Linked DNA regions of Salinivibrio kushneri. The protein of the gene in region 1 binds, or shares a complex with, the protein of each later gene. Links are inferred from orthologs where the notes say so. Each region holds a gene or a part of one and is shown in the gene's direction. Other genes may lie near its edges.

Region 1 (3,074 bases):
GGATCTGACGCGCGACCTTCAACAGTCTCTGTTAGACGATATCCCAGAAAAAGAGAAAGCCAAACAAGCCCGTCACTTGCGACTGACACCGATGCAGTGGGTGCCAGGTTTAATCGTGCTAGCGGTGGTGAGCTTCGGTTTATATGGTATTGAGGGCAGTGCCAACCAAGTGGCGCAGTGGCAACAAACCGCCCAGCAGTTGCCGTCGTTATCTAAGCGCCTGCTTAACAATGAACAGCCGCTGACGCAACAAGAGATGCAAGACTTAACCTTGGCGTTGCGCACGCGCTTGCAACACGAGCCAAGCGATAGCACTGGGTGGCTGTTGCTTGGCCGTATTGGTCTTGCTAATCGAGACGGTGAAACGGCTAAGGGGGCAATGGAAAAAGCCTATGCCTTGGCACCTTCACAACCTGATATTCAAGTCGGGCTAGCGCAAGCCTTGTTGTTTGCAGGTGATGAAGCAGACAGTGCGCGGGCGCAGAATTTGTTGAAATCTGTGGTGAAAGACAACCCCTTTAATCTGCAGGCGATGTCTTTGCTCGCCTACCAAGCGTTCGAGCAAGAACGATATCAAGATGCGATCGCTACATGGAAGGCGATGAAAACCTTGATAGGCAGTGACGACCCGCGTAACCAGACGTTAGATCAGTCGATCGCACGAGCAAAGTTGGCTCTCAATAGCGCGGACGGTGCCAAAGTCGATATTACGGTGACACTGGGCAGCCAAGTGCAGTTACCTAACGAGGGGGTGGTGATCATTTCTGCTCACGCGTCGGCCGATTCATCGATGCCGATTGCAGCCAAGCGCCTGCCTTTATCTAAGTTTCCCTTGTCTGTGGACTTGGCAGACACTGACAGCCTGAATCCCAACCAAGCGTTATCCTCGCAAGATAAGGTGGTGATTAAGGCGCGAATTGACCGAGATGGTAACGTCGCAACGAAAGAAGGTGACTGGGTTGGACAAAGTGCGGTGGTAAGTCTAGGCAGCCACACAGAACTGGTTATCGACAAACAACAATAACCAAGCCAGAATAGTCATCATTGTTAGCAAGGCTGGGCATCCCCAGCCTTTCATTGTGTAGAGGAATGCCATTTGATGTGGAAACGTCTGTGTTTGATGGCGGCGGTACTCGGCCTATTAACCGGTTGTGTATCACGTCCGCCAGGTGCAGAGCCGCACCCTGAAGACCCGTTAGAGGGCTTTAACCGTGCGATGTGGACGGTCAACTACGATTATTTGGATCCCTATGTGGCACGCCCTGTCTCGATTGCGTATGTCGATTATGTACCGAGCCCCGTGCGCACTGGGATTTCTAACTTTTTGGGCAACCTTGAAGAGCCAGCCAGCTTTTTGAATAGTTTAATCATGCTGGAAGGCGAGAAAGCCGCGACCCATTTTAACCGCTTTTGGATAAATACCTTGTTTGGCTTGGGTGGCTTGATTGATATTGCGTCCGCCGCTGATATTCAAAAGTATGACCAGCGCGAATTCGGTGATGCGATCGGACACTATGATGTGGGTACGGGCGCGTATATTATGCTGCCCGGTTATGGCCCCACCTCGGTACGAGAAGGCGCGGGCGAAGTCGTTGATGGTTTGTATCCGCCGCTGGCGTTACTCACCCTGCCGCAGTCGGTTTTAAAATGGATGTTTGATGGGATGGAGTCGCGCGCTGCGTTAGTGTCTCAGGAGTCGCAATTAGATAACTCACCGGACCCTTACGCGTTTGCCCGTGAGGCTTACCTGCAAAACCGCCGCTATCGCGCCAAAGGCGATGAGGCATTGGAGCAACAACCTGCCTTGGATGATGAGTTTCTCGATGATTTTATCGATGATATTGATGCCGCACCGTAAATCAGCGTAAGCGAGTTAGGTAAAACACGATAAAAAAACACCACGGCTTAGGCCGTGGTGTTTTTGTTTGAAGACCTGAGCGTTTAGAAGCGGTAGCTGGCTTGTACGCCGACTAACCACACATTACCGGTGGTTTCGCCTTCAAAGTTACCACCAAACGCTGAGCCTGACTGGTCGGACTCAATACCATCACGCGGCTCTTTCACCGGGGCATCTTTGGCAAAGACATAGGTAAAGGCAGCATCCAGGGTGAGCTTAGGTGTTACGTCATAGCCGGCACCCACGCTTAACCAGGTACGGTCAGTCTCTGGGATGGTCAGGGTGCGGTTTTTATCGCTCACTGCCGAGGTATCGTAGGCAACGCCTGAGCGCAACGTCAGTTTCTGATCCCACTGATAAGTGGTGCCGATGGCAAAGCGATAGTTATCTTCCCAATTCTCTACTTTCACCATCTTTGGATCGCTAGAAAGGGAGGGGATGTCCGCCTCGAGTTTGTCAAAGCTGCTCCACTCGGTCCAGTTAATGCTGGTGTGTACCGCCCACTGCTCAGTCAGCTGATGCAACGAAGAGAACTCGGCGGTAGCGGGGAGGGTGAGATCCATACTGCCTGAATAGTGGTTGCTACTCAGATAATCTGCTCCAGCAAGTTGACCTTTTTGAATTGCTGCTAGGTTGTAAGTTAGACCTTCTGCATGCCCCTCAAGTGTCAGATCAACTTCGGAGCGATAGTTAACGCCGACCCGGTGCTTGTCATTGATGTCGTACACGGCACCCAATTGCCAACCCCAGGCACGATCATCGCCTTCCATATACTTCAGAGTGCTGTGCTCAGGAACAGGACTGCCGGCAAGTGGGCCTGCGTTTTTAGGTAGTTGAGCACCTTTACTACTTTTCGCCCCAATACTGCCTTCCCCCAACACATAGCGGATACCGGCGCCCAGGCGTAATTGCTCGGTGGCTTTCCAAGCGATATTAGGGTTGATTTCAAAGGTGGTCACTGCCGCTTCGTTACCAAACTGGGTACCGGTAAAATCGTCGCCTAAATCGGTTTCCATGCCAAAGTTGGTCGCGAGAGCGAGGCCAGCGGTAAAGCGATCGTCGATTTGATGGGAAAAATAGAAATTAGGGATCACGGCATCATGGGCAACATCATTGGTTGAGGTTTGACCGTGCTGAGAGTTTTCGCCATCAATATCAACGTTAGGGTTAACGTAGA
Region 2 (3,108 bases), 1.7 Mb from region 1 along the record:
CGGGCGATGCGTGTGGCTGAGTCCATGGGCCGAGCAACCTTTGTGATGACCGGTGCACTGATTGGCCGTCCGCAACCGAGCAAAACCTTCCCGCTATTGATCAAGCAGCTTTATTCGGTGGGGGTTCGCTCACTGGCGATCATCATGGTCTCAGGCCTGTTTATTGGTATGGTGCTGAGTTTGCAAGGGTACCTGGTCTTATCAGACTTTGGCGCGGAAACCAGCCTTGGGCAAATGGTGGCCTTGTCGCTGCTGCGTGAGCTTGGCCCCGTAGTGACCGCCTTGTTGTTTGCTGGCCGCGCCGGGTCAGCGCTGACTGCGGAAATTGGCTTAATGAAAGCCACTGAGCAGCTCTCTAGCCTTGAGATGATGGCGGTCGACCCGCTGCGTCGGGTGATTGCCCCGCGCTTTTGGGCGGGCGTGATTGCCATGCCACTGCTGGCAGTGATTTTTATGCTGGTGGGCATTTGGGGTGGCGAGTTGGTCGGCGTCGACTGGAAAGGCATTGATCACGGCAGTTTCTGGTCGGTGATGCAAGCGTCGGTCGATCTAGGTTATGACGTGGGCAACGCACTGATCAAAAGTGTGGTATTTGCAGTGGCTGTGACCTGGATTGCCCTTTTTAACGGCTATGATGCCACACCGACATCGGAAGGGATCAGCCGCGCCACCACACGCACTGTGGTACATTCATCGTTGGCCGTGCTTGGCCTAGACTTTGTCCTTACTGCACTCATGTTTGGGAATTAATCATGCAACAGAGTCGTAAAACAGAATTTTGGGTAGGTTGCTTTGTCATTGCTGGCATTGCAGCGTTATTGGTTTTGGCGTTTCAAGTGGCAGACGTCCAACGTTGGGGACGGGCGGATACCTACACCTTAACCGCTGAGTTTGACAATATTGGTGGCTTGAAAGTGCGCTCCCCCGTCAAAGTGGGCGGCGTGACGGTCGGTCAGGTCACAGATATTTCATTGAATGCAGAGACGTATGTTCCGCAGGTTACCTTGCAAATAAACGCAGACGCCGGGCGCTTTCCCGAATCAAGCTCGGCATCGATTTATACCGCAGGGTTACTGGGTGAGCAGTACATTGGCATTACCCCAGGTTTCGTGGATGAAGCCCTCGGTATTGGCTATCTCGATGCAGGGGACAAAATTCAGGACACCAAATCGGCACTGGTGCTAGAAGACTTGATCGGTCAATTCCTCTACAGCATGGGTGACAAGGAGTAAACAGCATGAAGAAGATATTGATCGCACTGGGCAGCGTCGTTTGCCTCATGGTTTCTAGCCTTGGCTCTTTGGCGCAGGCCAGCGAGCCGGTTGATCAATCCAACCCTTATCAGCTGATTGAGCAAGTCGCGGACAACACCTTTAGTCGCTTGCGTAAAGATCGCACCTTATTCCGCGCCGATCCAGACTTGCTGCGCGATGTGGTCAAAGACGAGTTGCTGCCTTATATCCATACCCGGTATGCGGCATCGCTGGTGTTAGGGGCGCAGTATTATCGCAAAGCGACACCGGCGCAGCGTGATGCCTTTACCGAGGCATTCACTGAATACATGATTGCTTCCTATGCCCAAATCCTGCTCGAGTATGATGACCAGGACGTCGAGGTACAAAAAGATCAGCCGATTGCTCCGGACGATAAAATTGTCAAAGTGCGGGTGGACATTACTGACTCGTCACGACCACCAATTCGCCTTGATTTTAGCTTACGTAAAAATACTCGGACAGGAAATTGGCAAGCCTATGACGTAACCGCTGAAGGTGTGAGTATGATCCAGTCTAAGCAGTCGGAGTGGAAAGCGCCGCTACGTCGTGATGGCATTGATTCGGTCATTGAACAATTAAAAACCTTGGCAGATCGCCCCATCCGTCGAGAAGACAAGCAAAAACAGGACGCCTCATGAGCATCCGCCTAACCGCTGGGGACGGGCAACAGTATCACTTGTCAGGGCGATTAGATCGTGACACAGTGCCTGACTTTTGGCGTCAGCGTGACCAGTGGCTCCCCACCGACACCGCCTTGAGCCTGGATTTAAGCGCGCTGTCGCGCGTCGATTCGGCTGGTATGGCGATGTTGCTACACCTTGATAAGCAACTACGTAGTCAAGGACAACAGGTGCGTTATCAAGGGGTGCCAGAGCAGCTTAAATTGTTGTTAACGCTGAGCAATTTAGAAACATTTTTTGACGATGCTGAGCATCAAGAAGGGGTTTAAACGTGGAAGCAAGCGAAGTTAAAGCCATTTTAGAGGCAGCTTTGTCAGTGGACGAGCTGCACGTGAAAGGCGATGGCAGCCACTTTGAAGTGATTGCTGTGGCAGAGATGTTTGACGGGATGTCACGTGTGAAAAAGCAACAAACGATTTATGCACCGCTGATGGCGCATATTGCACGTAATGATATCCATGCTGTCAGTATTAAAGCGATGACCCCGAGTGAATGGGCGCGCGATAAAAAGCTGATGCAGTTGTAAGAGGGTCTGATGCAAAAGTTTCGAGTGACGGGCAATGGCCCGCTAAAAGGTGATGTGGCCATTTCTGGCGCGAAAAATGCCGCCCTCCCGATTTTATTTGCTTCACTACTGGCTGAAGAGCCGGTCGAGGTGGCGAATGTCCCTAAATTGCGTGACATTGATACCACCATGGCACTGTTATCTCGCTTAGGTGCCAAGGTCAATCGTAACGGCTCTGTGCATGTGGATGCCAGCGACATTACCGAGCTATGCGCCCCTTATGATTTGGTGAAAACCATGCGCGCGTCTATTTGGGCGCTTGGGCCGTTGGTGGCACGCTTTGGTAAAGGCGAAGTGTCATTGCCAGGCGGCTGCGCGATTGGGGCACGCCCGGTGGACTTGCATATCAATGGCCTTGAGCAGCTGGGTGCCACTATTACCTTGGATGAAGGCTATGTGCGCGCCACCGTCGATGGTCGCTTACAAGGCGCCCATATCGTGATGGACAAAGTCAGCGTCGGCGCAACGGTTACCATCATGAGCGCAGCCACCTTGGCTAACGGCACCACAGTGATTGAAAACGCGGCGCGTGAGCCAGAAATTGTTGATACCGCCAAGTTCCTCAACATGCTGGGTGCCAAGGTGTCAG

What was found.
Region 2: the proteins of N8M53_RS09425 (region 1) and mlaC are in contact, whole or in part, in a cryo-EM structure (PDB 8I8X), measured with the Escherichia coli proteins. The link is inferred for Salinivibrio kushneri from one-to-one orthologs.

The regions. Positions count from the first base shown.
Region 1 is NZ_CP114588.1:2,007,912-2,010,985, reverse strand. What follows is about bases 231-2,978. They hold N8M53_RS09425 (VacJ family lipoprotein), read left to right. Parts: upstream 231-1,099; coding sequence 1,100-1,858; downstream 1,859-2,978. Other genes in these bases: N8M53_RS09420 (outer membrane protein transport protein), read right to left, coding at 1,942-2,978; ccmI (c-type cytochrome biogenesis protein CcmI), read left to right, coding at 231-1,024. Also shown: more of ccmI, read left to right, coding at 1-230; more of N8M53_RS09420, read right to left, coding at 2,979-3,074. UniProt on the Escherichia coli protein: Involved in a phospholipid transport pathway that maintains lipid asymmetry in the outer membrane by retrograde trafficking of phospholipids from the outer membrane to the inner membrane.
Region 2 is NZ_CP114588.1:326,535-329,642, forward strand. Bases 293-3,074 are described here. They hold mlaC (phospholipid-binding protein MlaC), read left to right. Parts: upstream 293-1,237; coding sequence 1,238-1,912; downstream 1,913-3,074. Other genes in these bases: mlaE (lipid asymmetry maintenance ABC transporter permease subunit MlaE), read left to right, coding at 293-750; mlaD (outer membrane lipid asymmetry maintenance protein MlaD), read left to right, coding at 753-1,232; N8M53_RS01670 (STAS domain-containing protein), read left to right, coding at 1,909-2,223; ibaG (BolA family iron metabolism protein IbaG), read left to right, coding at 2,226-2,480; murA (UDP-N-acetylglucosamine 1-carboxyvinyltransferase), read left to right, coding at 2,490-3,074. In the rest of the region: more of mlaE, read left to right, coding at 7-292; more of murA, read left to right, coding at 3,075-3,108. UniProt on the Escherichia coli protein: Involved in a phospholipid transport pathway that maintains lipid asymmetry in the outer membrane by retrograde trafficking of phospholipids from the outer membrane to the inner membrane.